4 regions of the Priestia filamentosa genome follow, and region 1 is predicted to be linked to each of the others. Evidence: riboswitches for the same ligand, from Rfam matches in the RefSeq annotation. Region 1 holds a riboswitch; each other region holds the start of a gene.

Region 1 (5,322 bases):
AGAATTTCAAATTTATCATAGTGTCTATTTAGAAGGGAAATCCCTTTATCAATTAGTTTCTTTTGCTCTTCTTCTGAGACGTTATTGCTCATAAATTCATCATGTCTAGCGATAAATAGTTTGCCTCTATAGCTTTCATTTTTATTTTCGTAATTTTTAAAGTAGTGAGAGAGGGGCACAATACGTACACCATCATCCTCAACACTTTCCATTACTAGAATACGATCTTCCCATTTGACAATAACCCCAACATGACTGAAAGAAGAACGTGAAAAAAATCCAATGAGACGACTTATTATATAATGACCAGAGCAAAGTAAGATATCGCCTGTCTGAACTTTTGATAAAGCTTCTTCATAAGAATAAAAAGGTAAATTTTGAATAATAATCATCTCCTTTGCTGTATTATATCGATTTTTTCATATTTGGTATGGGGAAAATGGAAACAATATATAGAAGAAAAAAACCATTCATATTGAATGGCTTTCTTTATATAGAGCTTATTTTTAATTTCGTAAATAAGGTGTTTTTCATTGGAATAGAGCCGTTTTCAGGAAGCTAAGCAGTCAGAAAACAGATTACTAAAAACGCAATAAGGGAGCGGAAAAGTAGCATTAAAATTCCTCCTTGCTCTAATTGCTTTTGCTACTTTTAGTATAAAGGAAAAACGTAAATTCGGTATCAAAATAATATTACAGTTATGTAAAAAAACAAGGAGGTGAGCGTTAATGCATAAAAGTGATCTCATTCAGTGGCCAATATCTCATGTTCACTTCTCCAACAATATTGTCGATTTTAATAAGCCCAAAATGGCGGCCATCATTGCTTATAGGACGATTATCGCCTAATACAAGTACATAGTCTTTAGGAATCTTAGCTAGGCCTACTATTTCTTTTAGGGTGAAATCATTCGTTACTTGTTCATATGGTAATTTTTCTTGCTTTGCTTTGTTTAAATAAGGTTCGGCTGTTTTTTGTCCATTTACATAAAGAACATCGTTTTTGAACGAGATATTTTCACCCGGCAGGCCAACGATCCGCTTTACAAGATATTCTTCCTTGTGCTCGGGAGATTTTAAAACGACGAGATCTGATCGCTGGGGCTTTCCATACTTATAGTTTACTTTATTGACCACAATTTTGTTTCCATCTTGTAAGTTAGGTAGCATTGAATCCCCTTTTACTGTATAAGGTTGGAAGAAGAAATGTTGAATAAAAAAGGATAAAATAATAGCTAATATGATGGTTTTTACATAAGACCAAAGTTCGCTTTTTGTACTTTTTGTCAAGCTACAATTCGCTCCTTTTAATAAAGATAGTTGGATGCTATGCAACAAAAAGAAGGCTAGTACATTTCCCTGTACTAACCTTCTACATCTTTATTTATTTAGCCTGCTCTTTATACCAACATTTTTATTTTCAGAAGAAGATAATTCTTTTTCTTTCTTTTTTGCGGCTGTTGTATTGTCTTTGTCAGCTTCAACAGAAGGAGGTACTGATGCTCCATTTTTTTGAAGTTGACGGATTTGACTCTGAAGACGAATGATTTTAACCAAACTTAATGATACAGCTACAACGCCACCAAATACGGCAGAGCCAAGAATAACGAGAATTAGTGGCCAGTCTTGTGTACCAAATACGTAGTTAAACTGAACGGGTTCATCATTTACAATAGCTAAAATAGCAACGATAAGAGCAAAAACAAGAGCTAAAATAAAATAGCGTTGTCCTTTCATAAAAAACTCTCCTTTTTAAATGGATCAGTATCAGTATTTTTATGTTTATACCCTCAACTATAAGTATGAAACCATTTCAGTTTTACTACTTCTTTAATTTATAGAGAGAGCGTATGTTCTTTTAGCCACTCTAAGCGTTCATTATAGTCTTCAAAAAGGGAAGAAGGATTTTGTTCCACTTCTTTGGCGATAACAGCTTCAATTGTTGCCATTGGAGCCATAAGCAAATGCCAATCTGCTTTTACATCTCCGTTGTTGTAAGAAACCAGGTTAGGCGATTCTTCCCATGTGATAGAAGCTACATCGTTTGTTAAAAGAGGGGTAAGGCTTTTTAAAATATCTTTTGTTTTATCATGGCCTTTTGTTATGTACCACTCTTTTAACATAGTAAAGATTTCTTCATTCGTTTTTGCTTCATCCCAGCTTGTTGGAATTTGTGCTGTGAACTTTGAATATTTAAAAGCGAAAGATGGAGTATCTTCAGTTGTTTCGATGTTTAAACGGTACTGACGTCCAAGGTAAAAGAAACGCTCTCCAGATTGAAACGATTTCTTTTCATCAGATTTAACAACGTTTTCTGCTTCTGTTATCTTTTCTTCATCTTGAGTATGATTTTCCTCAGAAGTTTGAACGTCTCCTAGCTGCTCAGCAATCCAGTCAGCTTTACGAGCTAATACAAATTGAAGGTTGCTTTTTGTGAAACTTTTCGGTACAGTAAGCAGAACCCCTTCATCTTTGCAAACTGAAATTTGAACGTTTGTTGTATTTTGAACTTGGTGAATCGTGTAATTGAAACTATGCTTTTTTGTTTTAAAATGATACATATTGAAACTCCTTTCTACAAATTTTCATTGTATATGTAAACTAAGGTGAAGGTCAAGGTTACACCGATAACTTCTTATTAATAATATCAGGAAATTGACACATATGCTCAAACTGTTCTTTCATTTTTCCTTAAAATGCTCATTTACAAAATAAAGAATAGTTGGTATAATTCCATTATTCACAAACATATATTGTTTATTAAGACAGTCAACTTTATTAACAATAGAAAAATATACAACTTATCAAGAGTGGATAAGAGAACTGGCTCAATGATTCCACAGCAACCTGCGTATGCAAGGTGCTACTACCAGCAAAGCAAACGCTTTGAGTGATAAATGTGCAGAGAAAAGATGCCAATCGCTTTTAGCGATTGGCATTTTTCTTTTGCCTTTGTCGAAAAGTATATTAAAAGGAGAGAGATAAAATGAAACATGTCGAGTGGAAGGCTTATGTTGAAAAAAATTTAGAAAATGTGGTGTCAGAAGTTTATATTCATTCCCTTGAGACATTTATTCAAATTATCGCTAAAGATTGTGACTGTACATATTCAGTAGCTATTGATTACAAGGAACTACAGAGAAGTGATGATGAGAAAGTGTCTAACCTTCTCTTAGAAAAGCTTCAGAGAGTAGGATTTGAGCATAAAGAAAGAGTGCTTGCCTCTTATTAGAAAGAGAGAACAAATCTAGTATTCATAACGTATAATAAAGTGAGCAAACTACCTCTATAGGATGTTTGTAAGAACACTATGAGTAGCACAAAATGAATTTGTCAAAATTTTTTAAAAAATATACATCCTAAATAGTCAAAAACTGTGTTATCTTATATAAAAGGTAAATTGAGGAAGGGGCGACGTTCATGGATTATTCCATTGAATATGGAAGTGATCAAAGTAGTGAAGAACTAATTGATCACATCTTGGACTATTTAGAAGCAAAATAAGAAAAAAGAGCAGCCTACAAGTGAAAGAGCTGCTCTTTTTATTTGGTTTTCTTTCTTTAAAAAGTGGTTGACGTAAAAAGGAAGATAGCGGAGAATGGGCTTAATTATAGCAGCATAAACATTGCTTTCTAAAAAGTCGAACAGGGGGGAGAACATGAAAGGGCAAACTTACTTTCAAACAAAACAACAGCTCATCGACCTTCTTTGTGAACTTGTGTCCGTTCCGAGTATTACTGGAAGCTCTGCAGAAGGAGAGATGGCCAAGTTTATTCATCGTAAGTTTCTACAGCTTCCATATTTCAGAAAACACCCTTCTTATGCTCAATTACATGATACGGAAGACGGAAGATTTATTGTAACTGCATTTGTAAAAGGTCAAAAAACAAATAAAACGGTTATTCTTGTTAATCATCATGATGTTGTTGGAGTTGAGGGATATGGGATTTGGAAAGATGCCGCCTTTAACCCCATTGAACTAACAAAACGATTTTATGGACAGCGTGAGCTTGTACCATTTGAAGTCCGCCAAGACTTAGATCGAGGAGAATGGCTTTTTGGACGTGGAATTATGGATATGAAAAGCGGAATGGTGACCCAAATGTCTCTCATTGAACGAGCGTCAAATGGGGAATTTGAAGGAAATCTGTTGTTTTTATCTGTTCCAGATGAAGAAGTAAGTTCGATAGGAATGAGAAGCGCAGTACCTGTTTTGCTTGATCTTGCAAAACAACACAGTTTTCAATATTCTCTTGTCTTGAATGGAGAACCGATGTTCAGTCGTTATCCTGGTGATACGAGAGATTATTTATATGTTGGATCGATTGGAAAGGTATTGCCAGGTTTCTTTTGCTATGGAAAAGAAAGTCATGTTGGAGAGCCTTTTGCAGGTCTTAACGCTAATTTACTTGTTAGTGAGCTTACAAGAGCATTAGAGCTTAATACAGACTATTGTGAGGTGATTGAAGGGGAAGTAAGTCCTCCTCCAACTATTTTGTCTCAGGGAGATTTAAAGAAAGAGTATTCAACACAAACACCAAACAGAGCGCTATCTCTTTATAATTTCTTAGTGATGAAGAAGCCAATGGATAAGTTTGTTTCTTCTCTATTAGAAAGTGCTCAGCAAGCAGCTCGTGAAGTAGAGAAGCACTATAATAATCGCGCTTTTCACTATGGAATGATGCAATCTTCTACTCCAAGGTCTGTAAATGTTCACGTTTTTACGTATGAGAAACTTTATAAATATGGAGTGGATACTTACGGGAAGGAGCATGTTGATAGTTTAATTAAGAAGGTACAACATGAGACGTCCTCTCTCGATCATAGAGAACAAACAACGGCTATTTTGAATGAGCTTGCTCTTTTATGCAAAGAGCTTTCACCAATGATTATTCTTTTTTTCGCACCACCATACTATCCTGCTGTATGTACAGATGATCATCCGCTTGTAAAAAAACTTGTTCAAATACTAACAAAAACAGGTGTAGAAAAGTATGGGATAGTGTTTCATAAGCAGCTTTACTTTGGAGGCATTTCAGACCTTAGCTATGTTGGACTTGATCATGCATTAGAAACTTTCTTGCCGCTCGTTCACAACATGCCATTGTGGAAGAAAGGCTATGATATCCCATTTTCTGACCTAGAACAGTTTAAAGTACCTGTCTTTAACTTAGGTCCTAGAGGGAGAGACGCGCATCAGTGGACAGAACGACTTGATGTTAATTATTCATTTGGCCCTCTTATGGATTTGCTACAAATGACTATAAAAGAATGTTTTAAATAAACGAGATTCCTGGTACATTGAAGAGAACATAGTAGAAAG
Region 2 (5,322 bases), on a different contig from region 1:
GTTGCGCTCGCTCTTTCGATTAAACGATTGGTCCACCAAGCTTTTCAATCTTAGAATTGTTTGTTGAGAATTTTTTGAAATTCTCTTTGAATTGATATGCAAGCGTTGTTGCTGCATTTTTATATTCCTCAGGGTTTTTCCACGTCTTGAAAGGCTGCAGAACTTCATCTGGCACTCCAGGAACATGCATTGGCATATGAAGCCCAAAAATACCGTCTTGAACTGTTTCTACATTAGCAAGTTCACCTTCAAGTGCTGCTTGAACCATTGCGCGTGTGTAAGCTAGGTTCATACGTTGGCCAACACCATAAACGCCGCCAGTCCATCCTGTGTTTACAAGATAAACGTCCACACCGTGCTCTACAATTTTCTTTCCAAGCATCTCAGCATATACAGTAGCAGGAAGAGGAAGGAATGGAGAGCCAAAGCACGTAGAGAATGTAGCTTCAGGTGCTGTGACACCTCGTTCTGTTCCTGCTAGTTTACTAGTGTATCCGCTTAAGAAATGATACATAGCTTGTTCTTTTGTTAGTTTGCTAATTGGAGGTAGCGTACCTGTTGCATCTGCTGTAAGAAAGATGATTGTTGAAGGGTGACCTGCAACACTTGGTTTTATAATATTATCAATAGACTCAAGTGGATAAGCTGCTCTTGTATTTTCCGTTAGTGCATTATCATTATAGTCCGGAGCTTTCGTTTTTGGATCTACAAAAACGTTCTCAAGTACTGCTCCAAAACGGATAGCATCAAAAATTTGAGGCTCTTTTTCTTTTGTTAAACCAATACATTTAGCATAGCATCCACCTTCAATATTAAAGACGCCAGAATTTGACCATCCGTGCTCGTCATCTCCAATAAGACGGCGATTTTCATCTGCAGAAAGGGTTGTCTTTCCTGTTCCAGATAAACCGAAGAAAAGGGAAACATCACCTTCACTGCCAACGTTCGCTGAACAATGCATTGATAAAATATCTTGCTCAGGAAGAAGGAAGTTCATAACAGAGAAAATGGATTTTTTCATTTCCCCAGCATATTCTGTTCCTCCAATTAAGATAATGCGCTTTTCAAAAGAAATAATAATGAATGTTTCAGAGTTTGTGCCATCTATAGCCGGATCTGCTTTGAAGTCAGGTGCTGATACAATTGTAAACTCAGGCTTATGAATCTTTAAATCCGCATCTTTGTCAGGGCGGATAAATAGCTGACGCGCAAATAGATTGTGCCATGCATATTCATTAATAACGCGAAGAGGAAGCTGGTATTTCTCGTCTGCCCCTGCAAAACCATCAAATACAAAAAGTTCATCTTTTTTCTTTAAATGATTTACAACTTTCTCATATAAACGAGAAAACGTATCAGGAGCAATTGGTTGGTTTACCTGCCCCCAATTGATTTTTTTTTCGACAGAAGCATCACGAACAACAAATTTGTCAAGAGGAGAACGCCCTGTGTACTTTCCTGTTGCAACACTGACGGCTCCTGTTTCTGTTAATACACCTTCTTTACGATCTAAAATACGTTCAACAAGAGAAGGTGTTGCAAGGTTATGTTGAACAGACGGAAGCGTTAATAGTTCAGTTAATTTTGTTGACATATCGACAGTACTCATAAGCAATATCATCCTTTTTTCATAACGTTTTTATTTTAACTTAAAAAGAGTATAACACATTTATTTAAATAGTCTATACTAATTTATGAAAAAAGTGCATTTCTTTACTGATATTGTATTAGATAAATAATTTTATAATAAGGGTTGAGTGTTATATTGTTTCTGTAATTTAAAAGTGTTATACAATTTAAATTTGAGTTTTATTTTTTTTCGTTAGATGACACAAATTCAAAGAAACTAGGGATATTGTGTAAAAAGGGAGTTTGCATTTTCTCAAGCATTTTGAGTTTTAATTCTTGTTCTAAATCTTCTTGATAAACGGGATGGGCTTCTTTTACAAGGCTTGCAATCTTAGGTTGAAGCAGATTGAGAACAGCCATTTTATATTGTTCTTTAGTTTGTTCATTCAAAATTATCCTTCCTTTCTACCTTGCAGAAGTGCACGAAGTTGGGATACTTCGCGTTCTAAATTTTCCATGCGCTTCTCAAAACGAGATAACAAGTAGAATGTCATAGCTATCGGAAATCCTGCATGCTGGATAAGAGAGACAATGCTTATACTTTCCATCATATTCTAGACCTCCTCAGTTTTCTCAGGGCATTTTTTTTCGTTTTTGAGATGGCTTGGGGAGAGACAGCTAGCTTTTGAGCAATTTCAACGTTTGTTAAACAAACATAAAAATGTAGATAGAGAACGATTTTTTCGCGTTTTGTAAGCATTTTGACACAGTGATAAGTGTATTCGTTTGTAATACATTCCTCTATATGTTCCTCATGCTGATGATAATAATTAAAAAAATTGTTATCCTCAATCATATTTATTCTAGGCTCTCTGTTATTTTCAAACACTGGTTTATCCAATACAAAAGAGTGAGTATATTCATATTTTTGAATCTTCTTTTTAAAAACGATAGCTTCTGAAGAAAGAAATCGAGAAAAGTATGCGACAAGTCGAACTTCCTCATAAAAACATTTAAAAGCTTGATCAAGCTCTTTTTTTGTTTGCTTGCTTGGATTCTGCTGGTAGTTCTCAAACTTTCTTTGGTGAGAAGGTGAAGAGAAAAAATGCTTTAATAAGGAGTTATTAGGCAAAGAATGAAAAGGTTTCATAAAAAATCCTCCTAACCGGAACGTATGTTCTTTTTTAGGGTAAAAAAAATATGCTGGTAGAAAATCTGCCTATAGTAAAGTAAAGAGGAAAGTTCTAGTGAAAAAACAACCATCTTTTTTAAAAGTTTACCTTATTATAGCTATCTGAAACAGAGTCTTTCTTCCTTACTCTCTATGATAGATAGGAGGAGAGGAAAGATATCCTAGACTAGAGAAAAAAGAGTTTTCTCTCTTAAATGAAACGGATAACACATTAAGGAAAAGGAAGTTCCTAAAACGTATTGACACTTTTCCCTTTTGTACGTTAAGATAAGTCATTGAACGGATACTCTCTTATCCCGAGATGGTGGAGGGACATGGCCCTATGAAACCCAGCAACCGTCATCAATTAAAGATGAAAAGGTGCTAACCTGACGCAAGGGAAACCTTGATCGATAAGAGCGAAAGGCAAACTTTGACGTTAAACCTTTCCTCAAGCTAGGAAAGGTTTTTTTATATGTGTGTAAGAGGGAACTTTATTTACAATAATAAGGGAATGAGTACCGTATCATAGATTTGCTACCTTTAGAAGGAGGAACAAAGATGTCAGTTAAACGTCGTTTATTTACTTCTGAGTCTGTGACAGAAGGCCACCCAGATAAAATTTGTGACCAAATTTCGGACTCAATCCTTGATGCTATTTTAGAAAATGACCCTAATGCTCGTGTTGCTTGTGAAACATCTGTAACAACTGGTTTAGTATTAGTAGCAGGGGAAATTACAACTTCTACTTATGTGGATATCCCGAAAATTGTTCGTGAAACAATTAAAGGAATTGGTTACACTCGTGCAAAATATGGTTTTGATGCTGAAACTTGTGCTGTATTAACATCTATTGATGAGCAATCTGCTGATATCGCTCAAGGTGTTGACCAAGCTCTTGAAGCTCGTGAAGGATCAATGTCTGAAGAAGAAATTGAAGCAATTGGAGCAGGAGACCAAGGTCTTATGTTCGGATTTGCTTGTAATGAAACAAAAGAGCTTATGCCTCTTCCAATTTCATTATCACACCGTTTAGCTCGTCGCTTAGCAGAAGTACGTAAAGAAGAAATTCTTCCTTACCTTCGTCCAGATGCTAAAACACAAGTAACAGTTGAATATGATGAAAATGATAAACCTGTTCGTATTGATACAATTGTTATTTCAACGCAGCATCATCCAGAAATTACGCTTGAGCAAATTCAACGTAATGTAAAAGAATATGTTATTAACCCAGTTGTACCAGCAGAGCTTATTGATGAAGAAACAAAATACTTCATCAACCCAACAGGTCGTTTTGTAATTGGTGGCCCTCAAGGTGATGCAGGTTTAACTGGACGTAAAATCATCGTTGATACGTACGGTGGATATGCTCGCCACGGTGGTGGAGCTTTCTCTGGTAAAGATCCAACAAAAGTGGACCGCTCAGCAGCATATGCTGCTCGTTACGTAGCAAAGAACATTGTTGCTGCAGGTTTAGCTGACAAATGTGAAGTACAGCTTGCATACGCAATTGGTGTTGCACAACCTGTATCAATTTCAATTGATACGTTCAAAACAGGCAAAGTATCTGAAGAAGTACTTGTTGACGTTGTTCGCAACAACTTTGATCTTCGCCCAGCTGGAATTATCAACATGTTGAACCTACGTCGTCCAATTTATAAGCAAACTGCTGCTTATGGACACTTTGGTCGTACTGATGTTGAACTACCATGGGAATTAACGGATAAAGCTGAAGCTCTTCGTACTCAAGCCCTTGAAAAATAATCAAAAAAAGCTTGTCACTAATTTAGTGACAAGCTTTTTTTATATCTCTCTTCTTAGAGCAGAAAGGACATTTGTTTTTGTTGCTTTACGAGCGGGTCTTAATCCTGAAAGAACCGCAACGCCAGCGCTAATAACTACGGCAATAATAATGAGTGAAAGCGGAATATAAGAATAAGTAACATGGAATGAATCGTCCGTTCCTTCACTTAATACAGAAGTAAGAATCATTGGTAGAATAGCATTTGCCCCAAAGCTTACAATATAGGACACAATAATCCCAATAATAGACCCTAAAACTCCAATAAAGGCACTTTCCATTAAAAAGATTTTTTGAATAACTTTTGGTTGTGCCCCAATCGCTTTCATAATCCCAATTTCTTGAGTTCGTTCTGTGACAGCCATTGTCATTGTATTAAAAATACCGATAGCTGAAATAATTACAGCGATAGTTCCAACAAATACTAGTCCAATTTTGAAAGCTGTAAAAAACTTATTAATATTATCAAGCTGCTGTGTCACAGAGTTTGCTTGATAACCTTTATCTAACAGCACTTTTGTTAATCGCTCTACATGCTCAAATTTATCTGCAAAAACAGCTAAGTCTGTTGAAAAGCTGTCCTCTTCAACTCCAAGAATGTTTGAGAAATCACTTAGAAATGCATTACTAATAAAGATATTTGAATCAATAACCCAATCGTTTGAGTTTTCTTTTGTAATGCCTACAATTTTAAAAGTATAGGATTTCTCCTTCTTTACTTTCCCAGTCTCTTCGTCTGTATTAGACACCTTTAGAGTAATGCTTTTATTTAAAATATTAC
Region 3 (5,322 bases), 180 kb from region 1:
AATTGCTTATTACGTTATCATGCTTGTTATTTCTTACCTTGGTTCATTTGGTGGAGGAACAGAGACATTAAAAAATCCTGTAGACTTAATTCTTGTCGCTATAGTAGCATTAGCTATTTACTACTGGGCTAAATATAGCGGATTGCCAAAAGCAATTATTGATAATGATGAGCCTACACCTGAAGAGAAAGCGGAAGCTGAAGTTAAAGCAGAACCTGCTAAATAACGCTTGTTTTACAAACTGGATAAAGTTAAAATAAAAGCTGCCTTCTGGCAGCTTTTATTTTTCACAAAGGAGCTATTAAAATGAACTATGAAGGCTTATTAAAAGCTTATTTATCTCTTTGGAACAACCGCCAGCTTTCTTCCTATAAAGAAGCGGAAGAAAAACTTAAAGAGCTTATAAAAGAAGATTTAAGTTCAGCATGGTCACACCCTCGTATTCGTAAAGCAAAAGAAGTTCAGCTTACAACTGCCCTTACTCGAATTGAACAGTCCTCTTTAGAAAATGAGACAAAGCAAGCATTAAAAGCTTTGTATGAACAAATTTATGATGCGATAAAATAAACGTCAAGGAATTCATTCCTTGACGTTTATTTTTTATTTATACGAAAAAGCCTTTTCCGCTTTCTCAAATGCTTGTTTTAAATCTTCTTTTAAATCCTCAACATCTTCAAGGCCAACTGAAATACGAAGAAGATGCTCTGTAATGCCTCGTTCTTCTTTATCTTCTAGAGGCATACTTGCATGAGTCATTGTAGCAGGATGCGTTAAAATGCTCTCTACTGCTCCAAGGCTTACTCCAACGGAAGAGAGAACAACATGATTAAGCGTCTCTTTTGCTACTTCTTTATCTTTTAATTTAAAGGAAATGATAGCCCCGTAGCCACTTGCTTGCTCACTTGCTAAGTTGTGCTGTGGATGAGATGGAAGTCCTGGATAATACACCTCATCTACTTGCGAGTTATCACTTAACCACTGCGCAAGCTCTAAAGCTGACTTTTGTTGCTGATCTAGACGTACTTTTAGTGTCTTAATCCCTCTTAATAGAAGCCAACTATCATTAGGACTTAAAATTGCTCCAAAAGCGTTTTGTACAAATCCAATTTTCCCAGCAAACTCTTCGCTATTTGTAATGGCAACTCCAGCTACAACATCACTGTGACCTCCAAGATATTTCGTTGCGCTATGAACGACAATATCTACGCCTTTATCAAGCGGTTTTTGTAAGTATGGCGTCATAAACGTATTATCCATAATTGTAAATAAATCATGATCTTTTGCAACGCGCACAATTTCTTTAATATCTGTTACGTGTAAAAACGGATTTGATGGAGTCTCAAATAAAATCGCTTTTGTTTTTTCTGTAATATGTTGTTCTACTTCTTTAATATCTGTTGTATTAGCAAACACAGCTTTAATATTAAAATTAGTGAAAAGCTGTGTAACCGCTCTGAATGTTCCCCCATATACATCGTGTGAAACGATAATTTCGTCTCCACTTTTTAACAAGCATAAAACGGAAGAAATAGCAGCCATACCTGATGAAAAAGCAAATCCATACGTTCCGTTTTCTAAAGATGCAACAGTATGTTCTAGAGCTTCTCGTGTAGGGTTACCTGATCGAGAATAATCGTAGCGGTTATTTTTTTGCTGATTAAACGTAGTTACTTGATAAATAGGCACATTGACAGAACCAAATGGCTCTTCAACATGAGTTTTAGCGTGTATAAGCTTTGTGCTGAACTTCTGATCTTTTGTACTCATCAAATCTCTCCTTAAAGTCTTGAATTAAATCTTCTCCATGCTCAATACCAACTGATAAACGAAGCAAGCAATTCGTTACTCCAATTTCATTTCGAACATCCTCTGGGATATCGGCATGTGTTTGGCGTGCAGGGAACGTAATTAATGTTTCAACGCCTCCTAGGCTCTCAGCAAACGTAACTACTTGAAGATGTTCTAATAAGAACGGCACTAGTGCTTCTTCTTTTACAGAGAAGGAAAGCATTCCTCCAAAGCCTTTTGCTTGCTTCTTCATTACGTTATAGCCTGGATGACTCTCTAACCCTGGATAAAATACTTTATCAATTAAATCTTGTTCTTCAAGCCACTGAGCAATTTTCAAAGCATTTTCCTCGTGACGATCCATTCTTAGTGCCAATGTTTTTAAGCCACGAAGAAGGAGAAAACATTCCTGCGGTCCAAGAATAGCACCAATAGCATTTTGAAAAAAGCGAATTTTTTCACCAAGCTCACAACATCGACTAACAACAAGTCCACCAATAACATCATTGTGCCCGCCGATATACTTACTTGCACTATGCACAACAAGATCTGCACCAAGTACAAGTGGCTGCTGTAGATATGGAGACATAAATGTGTTATCAACAATTGTTAGAAGATCATGTTCTTTTGCGATAGCAATTGCTTCATGCAAATCTGTAACGTGCATAAGTGGATTTGTTGGTGTTTCAATAAATAGAGCTCTTGTATTTTCTTTTACATTTCTTTTTATCTCTTCTGTATTTTCAGTGTTAACATATGTAACCTCTACGTCACTTTTCTTCACAATATCTTCAAGAATACGATATGTTCCACCATATAAGTCTTTCGAGATAATAAGATGATCGCCTTTTTCAAGGAGAAGGAAAATGGCTGAGATAGCAGCCATACCTGATGAAAAAGCAACTCCTATTTCTCCTTTTTCAAGAACCGCAATTGCTTCTTCAAGCGATGTTCTAGTAGGATTGGCTGTTCTAGAATAATCGTAACCTGTACTTTCTCCTAAACGAGGGTGTTCAAATGTAGATGCCTGATAAATTGGCGTTGTAAGTGAACCTGTTGCAGCATCTCTTTTCATTCCTGACCTTACTAACTCTGTTTCAATACGCATAATATTCTCCCTTTCTTCCTCAATATAAAAAAGCCACTCTTTACAAATGAAAGAGCGGCTAATCCGAAATCTCTCATCTGTAAGAACAATTTGTTCTACAGGAATTGGCACCGTTCAAGTATATTACTTGATGGTTGCCGGGCTTCATCGGGCCAGTCCCTCCGCCACTCTTGATAAGAGTAAATTTATAATTCATTGATTTTGTTAAGTAATTAATCTTACTTTAGTAAAAATATGAGTGTTTGTCAACGAAGTTTTCTAAAAAGGTTAAATATACACACTATTCAAAAGGGTTTTCTACTATATGTTATTTTAAGGATATATTAAAAAAACAGCAGAAACGAATGTCTCTGCTGTTTCTTTTACTCATATAAAAAAGCAGTGATGGAGTATACAGTACAGTCCCATCTTCTTAAGCTTTCACTCACTAGTTCATTGTATTCTGCTACGCTTTTTGTTGCCTCATATAAAGGAAAGTCCATTGCCTTATTCCTCCTCTATCCTATTTTTATCATTATAGACAAACGTAGGAACATCTAATCTTGTGAGTTTGTTCCTTTCTATCTCTTTTTACGCTTTTGAAGCTCTTTTTTTACAATTGGAACACCTTTTTTAATAGCTCTTTGGACTTTAGGATTCTTCAGTAATCTGATAATTTTACTCAATCTTCCCATAATTATTTCAGCTCCTTATTATTTCGATACTGACTAAGACGTTTGCAGTATTTATATAAATAAGCAATTGCTTCTAAAAACCATTTTGGAAACTTTTTTGGGAAATAAGATTTTTGATAAAAATAGCGATATGCTCTTGCTAAATCGCGCCACTGATAGCATGTTTTCTTCTGAGTATAGCGTACAACATCAATGATACGAACTTCTTTATCCTTCGTTAGAATAAGATTGTGTAAATGAATATCTGAAGGGTTTAATCCTTTCGAGCGTGCAAAGGCAAGTCCTTTTTCTACCTCTTCAATTGCTTTTGTAGGAATTCTCACACCTGTTGTTAAACACTGATAAAACGTTTTGCCTTTAATATATTCCATTACAATATAGTTTGGCCCAACTTCATATATTTCAGGAAAAGTGAGAGAATGTGATAATTTTTCATACACTTCTCCCTCTTTTTGCGCTAAGTGATCAAAAGAAGGAAAAAATAGTTTAATCACTTTATTTTCATTTTTCACTTTAAAAGCCCACGCACTTCTCCCTGTTCCTATTACTTTTAATTCTCTTGGTAGGTGAATAAGAGAGTATGAAGAGCCTTTTTTTTGGAACTTAACTTCCTCTACGAGTTCTGAAGCTTCCCTCACATTTTTTCCCCCTTCACTCTTTTTTCAAACATACTACAAATTTCACACTTTCCATAATAATATGCTTTTAAAAAAAAGAGCTCTTACCTTTGGTAAAAGCTCTTTTGAGATGACTTTTTTAAGCTGAGAATTTGCGTAGCTTTGTATCTAAAATAAAATTACCAAATGGAATAACAGATGCTAACAAAGCACTTACAATCCATTTATATGACCAACGTACTTTCATCGTGACATAACCAACCATTAAAATATATAAAACAAACAATCCCCCATGAATAGAACCAACAACTGTTACAACTTCAGGGATGTTTGCCATATACTTAAGCGGCATTGCAATTCCTAAAAGAGCTAAGAGAGAAAGCCCTTCAATAAGTCCTACAAACCTCATTCCACCGAGTGGAGAGTTCATCATATTATCGTCTCCTTCGTATTGTTTTTATTTATGTATGTCCAAATTCATTTTTTATGTGCTTACGTTTTTAGTATACCAAAGTTACAAATCTTTTATCACCTTGTTCCTGTGACAGTTTCATGACATTAAGAAGCCGGGAGTTCCCGGCTTTTTCCTATACTTTAAAAATCGACGTAACACCTTTAAAAACCGTTGATAGCTGGTTAACAGCGTTCATCATTTGACCTGCTGTATTCATCATTTTATCCATATTATACGTACCATCGCTGTTCTTAAATTGTGCTAAAATTTGCGGTGGCTGGCTTTTTGTTTGCATCCACTGCTTAGGATAGTAGTGAGGCTGACCTTGTTCATACATATTTTGCTGTGGCATGTATCCACCCGTTGTTATATGTTGATTGTACATGTTAGGAGTATAAGGAACATCTACAAATTGAGTGTTGTTTACATATGGATGACTTTGATACAAATAGGGATTTCCGTAATTTTGAATAGGTGCATATCTGTATTGATGAACTCTTCTCATCCGTTCTTCCCCCTCTCTTTTCATTCTTATACTATGTAAACAGCCTAGGCAGACGTGAATACGTAATTTATCATTTTTTGTCACTTTTTGTCGGAATTCTAAATTTTTCGAACAAAAGGAACTTTCCTATTCTTGTGGTACACTATAAAAAAGGGGTAAGGGGGAGTTTAAAATGA
Region 4 (5,322 bases), on a different contig from region 1:
GATTAGACCATAACTAATCCTGTTCTAGATTCTTTACAATTAAACTTCACATCATCTACATTATAAGAATAAAAAAACCTTATAATTCCTTTATAAACATTTATCCCTAATGTAAAATTATCTTTATGATTTAAATATTGGATATAGAAAGGGAATTTTATGAAATCTTTTTTAAAAGTAACATGCGCGGCATTTATACTTACAAGCTTAATGACAGCCTGTAGTGAAGAAAAAGAAACTGCTCAAGTTGAACCTTCAAAAGAAGTTGAAAATACTCTATCTCCTGAAGAGCAGCAACAACAGTTAGAAATTGAGGAATTAGAAAAGGGAATTCTCTTCTACGGAGAAAATGTAAAAGGCGGAGATTATGGTGTTTCTGTTTTAGATGGGACATACGAAAAAACCAATGAAGGTTCAGGTACCATTAAGGCTCAAGTTGAAGTGAAGAATGTTCATGACGATGGTACAGGTGTTACCCTTTTGCCTTTAGAATTTTGGATAGAAAATGAGAAAACAAACCAAAAATTTATAGGAAAAGCTCTTCCTAACGACGCTCAGAAGTTTACAAATCTCCCTCAAGGACAATCTATAGTTTTTGATGTTTCCTTTTCAATTAAGGCTATAGAGGAATTAGAAAACTTCTATTTATACATAGATAGTAAAAATGATCCGTTTGCAAATGCTCATTGGAAACTCGATAATTTAGATTCCTCACAATCATAAATGGATGAATATGATCTGCAAATGCTAGTTAATATACAATCTAAAGGAAGTAATAAAAGCGCAAACTTGCTCAGTAACATCAAGCCTGCGCTTTTTATTTTTGTTTATATATACTTTTACAAACCATTTTTAAATTATACAAAGCTCATCTTAAGTTGTTGTTTTTTCTTACTGATTACCCATCTTTTGTAGGTGACTAGGATTAATATATCCAGGTTTTAGAGATTGTTTGAATGGATGACTTTGCACCAAAACCTTCGATTAAAAACCCCTCCTAAGTGAAAGGAAAGGTTTTGTAAAAATCACTCTTTAGTTATTTTCCCAAACATCTTGAGCGATTTTAATTACATGACTGATTTTATTCCATTGTTCTTCTTCTGTTAACTCGTTTCCTTCTTCTGTACTTGCAAATCCACATTGAGGACTTAGTGATAAGTTTTCTAGAGGTATGTATTGGCTTGCCTCTTGAATTCTTTCTTTAATTGTTTCAGGATTTTCTAGTTTAGCAAATTTAGATGTTATTAATCCTAGTACAACGGTTTGGTTATTACGAGTAAAGTTTTTTAATGGTTCAAAATCACCTGAACGGTTGTCATCATATTCAAGGAAAAGTCCGTCTACATTTAAGTTAGCGAAGATTGCATCCGAGATATTATCGTAGCCGCCACTTGTGATATAAGTAGATCTGAAATTCCCACGGCAAATATGCATTGTGATCAGCATATCCTCAGGCTTCTTAGAAATCGCATCGTTTAAGCAGCTTACTCTCGTATCAATAATATCCTGTACATCCATGCCAAGCTTTTCAACAACTGCTTTTATACGTTCTTCCGAAACAAAATCAATCCAAGAAGTATCATCTAATTGTAGATAACGGCATCCCGCATCATAAAAAGCTTGAATGGCTTTTTGATAAGCAGCTACTGTATCATTATAAAACTGCTCACGGTTCCCCCCATAATATGAATCCTCTTGAATTCTAGTGAATAACATGTTAGGACTTGGAATGGAGAATTTAGCAACTTGGCTTCCATCACCATATTGTTCGACAGCTTCTTTTAAAAACGTGAAGTGTTCTAGCATATAATGATGGTTGAAACTCACTTTACCAACTACTTTAATAGCCTTATTTTTTGTTTTTGCCCCTTTAAATTGACTGATATATTCCGTTTCAAACTCCTCTACACCTTCTAAGCCTGATAAAAAGTCTAAATGCCACCAAGAGCGTCTAAATTCACCATCAGTAATCGATTTAAGGCCTGTCTCAATTTGTTTTTGGACAAGCTTTTCAATTTCTTTATCTTCTACAGCTTTTAAGGCATCCTTATCAATCTCTCCATTTGCATAAGCTGTTCTTGCTTCTTTAAGAGGTGCTGTTCTTAAAAAACTACCTACGTGATCTGCTTTAAATGGAGCTTTTACTAATGTCTTTGTCATAATTTCATTTCCTTCTTTCTTTCAAAATTAAAAAACCTCTTCTTAAAAATAAGAAGAGGGTAATTGTCATAATGGGTGCTCTTCTTATCTTCAAGCAAATCGCTACTGGAATTGGCACAGTACTTTAATAGTCCGCTGCCGAGGTTTCCTAGGGCCAGTCCCTCCACCTCTCGAGATAAGAATATTCAATTTATTTAACTTAAAAATAGGTTACACCTGTTTTATTAGCTTGTCAAATAAAAATTTATTTCTCACTGATTTTAATGTTGACTTTCATCTTATATTTAATTTCTCTTTCTTTCCTGTGAATTTAAACCATTCTCTTCATTTGTCAAGATAAAATACAGTACCAAAACGGTTTGAGGATATGAATAACAGACTAAAAACCTTTGCTTATTATGCATTCTACCCTTAGTATCCCTATTATTACTATCCATTCATTATAAAAATAAAAGAATACTTTAAAATAATTATGCTTATTAATTTACTCGGCCATCTGACCATCAGTAATCAAAAAGCGCACACCCGTTATTAATCAACGAGTTTGCACTTTTTTTAGATATAATGTGTAAATGTCTTATTTTTTAAGGTAGATTAAGCTGATTTAATTGATACTTATCTAAATCTGGGTGAGTGAATCATCCACTCAATGTGGCATTCCTTATTAAAGGTAATGTTTCACAAAATATCTTTATTGTATTAAATTCTAAGATTTTCGAGTCATTACCTCTTATCGAATTTATAAGTTAGCTGATTAACTGTGAACACTTTGCTTCCATTTATCACAAGATATAATGTCATGCCTACTCATTTACACTATTTCGACTGTATTTTTTGATACCACTGGCTTGCAGCTTCTACCTCTTCAATTGTTAATTGATGGCCTTTATTCTCCCAATGAAGTTCTACATGTGCATTAGCTTTTTCTAATAAGGATTGAAGCTCATTCGATTCCATTGGCGAGCAAATCGGATCATTTGTCCCAGCAGCAATAAACACAAACTTACCTGATAAGTCCGGAAGATCAATCCCTTTTCTCGGTACCATAGGGTGATGAAGAATAGCACTCTTTAAAGCATTTTGGTAGTGAAATAATAAACTAGCTGCTATATTCGCTCCATTTGAGTAGCCAATGGCGACAATATTATCACGATCAAAACTATATTTTTCTGCTGCCTCATCAAGAAATTCATTTAATTCTTTTGTTCGGAAAATAAGGTCTTCTTCATCAAATACCCCTTCAGCCAATCTTCTGAAGAATCGAGGCATTCCATTTTCTAATACATTTCCTCGAACACTTAAGACAGAAGCCTCATCATCAATTCTTCCTGCGATAGGCAACAAATCTAATTCATTTCCACCAGTACCATGTAGTAATAATAATGTTGGTTTTGTGGAATCTTTCCCTTTATTGAAAATATGCTTCATTATTTATCCCCCTCCAGAACACGAACCTCTACTTGCGGTAAGGTTTCTTCTAATTCTTCTCTTTTTGACTCTAACCAAGATGGCAACATCAGTTTTTTTCCAAGTTCATGGATAGGTTCATCCACTGAAAAACCTGGTGGATCAGTTGCTATTTCGAAGAGGATTCCTCCTTCTTCATGAAAATAAAGAGCTTTGAAATAGTTTCGATCGAGAATTTCAGTTGGATAATACCCGTTTTCTAGAAGAAGTGCTCTCCACATTTGATGATCTTCCTCGTCAATAGCTCGCCATGCTATATGATGAACCGTTCCTGCTCCCATCAACCCCCGAACTGAAGGATTTAACCGGATATCAATCGTATTCCCTATAGAACCTTCAGATTTAAATCTAAGAAATTCTTTTTCTTGGCCCATGCATTCTAATCCCAAAATATTTTCTAGCACGTGGGTTGTTTTATGCGGCTGTGAAGAATACAAAACAGCACCACCAAACCCTTTAATCGCATGTTCAGCTCCAACTCCTCCAAAGTTCCAAGTATTCGCCGGTCCCCCGTCTCGTTCTGTTAATTCAAGTTGGAGTCCATCAGGATCATTAAATTGTAAATATTTTTCACCAAAGCGAATGGAAGAAGTAAATTCGACTCTGAACTTCCGTAACCTATTCTCCCAAAAGGAAAGCGAACCCTTTGGTATAACATAGTTAGTCACACCAACTTGCCCCGTCCCAATTCGACCTTTTAGCTGTTTAGCCCATGGAAAAAAAGTAATAACACTACCTGGTTGACCTGTTTCATCCCCAAAATACAGATGGTAGACTTCCGGTCGATCAAAATTGATAGTTTTTTTAACAAGTCGTAACCCAAGTACGCCTGCATAAAAGTCGATATTTCGTTGAGCATCGTTTACCATTGCTGAGATATGATGGATACCTGAGGTTTTTTGCATTTTATCCTCTCCGTTTCATCCATGGGATTTTATAAGGATTTATTTAGGTCTTTTTACTTCAAAGATTTCACCAATTTTCGCATAATCATTTCCAGCTAACCGACTTACTGCAGCCAATCCATTAGGATTGATTCTTCCATTTTTATAAATATCCTCTTCAATATGAAATTGAACGACTTTTCCTATAATCAAATCGCATCCAGGGGTATCTGAACCTCCCAATTCTAAGGAATGCTCTAATGAACATTCCATTCGAATTTTCGCTTCCTTTACACCGGGTACCGAAATCTTTACACTCTCTATGGGAGTTAAATTAGCTAACTCAATCTCACTTTGATTAGAAGGTAGACTTGCAGCTGTTTGATTTATTTTCTCAACATTTTGTTCGTCAACAATATGCACAACAAATTGCTTAGACTCGATGATATTTCTCGCTGTATCCTTTTGTTTCCCCGCAGAGCGTTGAATAGATAGAGAAATCATAGGCGGGTTCGATGATACAATATTAAAGTAACTAAATGGGGCACCATTTAAATTACCGTCTTTTGAAATCGTAGTGACGAAAGCAATAGGTCTAGGTATAATGCTCCCTATTAGAAATTTATAAATTTCTCTTTCGGACATAGAACCTGGCTCAATTGAAAGCAAAGAAATCATCCCTTTCGCAACATTAGTCTAGTTCTCTTACTTCAAACGGCAGTAACACTTGTTCAATTTTCTCTCTCTGAGGCTCATATTGTAATGGAAGCATCAAATTTTCGCCCATTGTCTCTTGTGATTCATCATGAGC

The links. Region 1 has a riboswitch for S-adenosylmethionine ahead of B9N79_RS13735 (hypothetical protein). Riboswitches for the same ligand answer to the same signal wherever they lie in the genome.
Region 2: linked by a shared signal. The riboswitch ahead of metK (methionine adenosyltransferase) and the one ahead of B9N79_RS13735 (hypothetical protein) in region 1 are both predicted to bind S-adenosylmethionine.
Region 3: linked by a shared signal. The riboswitch ahead of B9N79_RS14650 (trans-sulfuration enzyme family protein) and the one ahead of B9N79_RS13735 (hypothetical protein) in region 1 are both predicted to bind S-adenosylmethionine.
Region 4: linked by a shared signal. The riboswitch ahead of B9N79_RS20555 (5-methyltetrahydropteroyltriglutamate--homocysteine S-methyltransferase) and the one ahead of B9N79_RS13735 (hypothetical protein) in region 1 are both predicted to bind S-adenosylmethionine.

What each region holds. Positions count from the first base shown of each region.
Region 1 covers NZ_FXAJ01000003.1:36,833-42,154, forward strand. Annotated here, with positions in the region: gene B9N79_RS13715 (YiiX/YebB-like N1pC/P60 family cysteine hydrolase) at 1-392, opposite strand, end outside; gene lepB (signal peptidase I) at 726-1,289, opposite strand; gene B9N79_RS13725 (LapA family protein) at 1,380-1,736, opposite strand; gene B9N79_RS13730 (YgjP-like metallopeptidase domain-containing protein) at 1,835-2,560, opposite strand; SAM riboswitch class I at 2,798-2,899, shown strand; gene B9N79_RS13735 (hypothetical protein) at 2,986-3,231, shown strand; gene B9N79_RS13740 (M20/M25/M40 family metallo-hydrolase) at 3,658-5,283, shown strand.
Region 2 covers NZ_FXAJ01000001.1:28,092-33,413, forward strand. Annotated here, with positions in the region: gene pckA (phosphoenolpyruvate carboxykinase (ATP)) at 20-1,609, opposite strand; gene B9N79_RS00225 (hypothetical protein) at 1,810-2,019, opposite strand; gene B9N79_RS00230 (YvrJ family protein) at 2,022-2,180, opposite strand; gene B9N79_RS00235 (sigma-70 family RNA polymerase sigma factor) at 2,177-2,719, opposite strand; SAM riboswitch class I at 3,050-3,160, shown strand; gene metK (methionine adenosyltransferase) at 3,302-4,504, shown strand; gene B9N79_RS00245 (ABC transporter permease) at 4,544-5,322, opposite strand, start outside.
Region 3 covers NZ_FXAJ01000003.1:220,179-225,500, reverse strand. Annotated here, with positions in the region: gene B9N79_RS14665 (APC family permease) at 1-226, shown strand, start outside; gene B9N79_RS14660 (hypothetical protein) at 307-567, shown strand; gene B9N79_RS14655 (trans-sulfuration enzyme family protein) at 601-1,767, opposite strand; gene B9N79_RS14650 (trans-sulfuration enzyme family protein) at 1,721-2,896, opposite strand; SAM riboswitch class I at 2,967-3,076, opposite strand; gene B9N79_RS14645 (RIO1 family regulatory kinase/ATPase domain-containing protein) at 3,573-4,208, opposite strand; gene B9N79_RS14640 (DUF3817 domain-containing protein) at 4,327-4,620, opposite strand; gene B9N79_RS26600 (YppG family protein) at 4,775-5,146, opposite strand; gene yppF (YppF family protein) at 5,319-5,322, shown strand, end outside.
Region 4 covers NZ_FXAJ01000007.1:39,440-44,761, forward strand. Annotated here, with positions in the region: gene B9N79_RS20550 (hypothetical protein) at 160-723, shown strand; gene B9N79_RS20555 (5-methyltetrahydropteroyltriglutamate--homocysteine S-methyltransferase) at 1,033-2,160, opposite strand; SAM riboswitch class I at 2,242-2,342, opposite strand; gene B9N79_RS20560 (alpha/beta hydrolase) at 2,977-3,588, opposite strand; gene B9N79_RS20565 (ring-cleaving dioxygenase) at 3,588-4,532, opposite strand; gene B9N79_RS20570 (flavin reductase family protein) at 4,572-5,180, opposite strand; gene B9N79_RS20575 (ring-cleaving dioxygenase) at 5,203-5,322, opposite strand, start outside.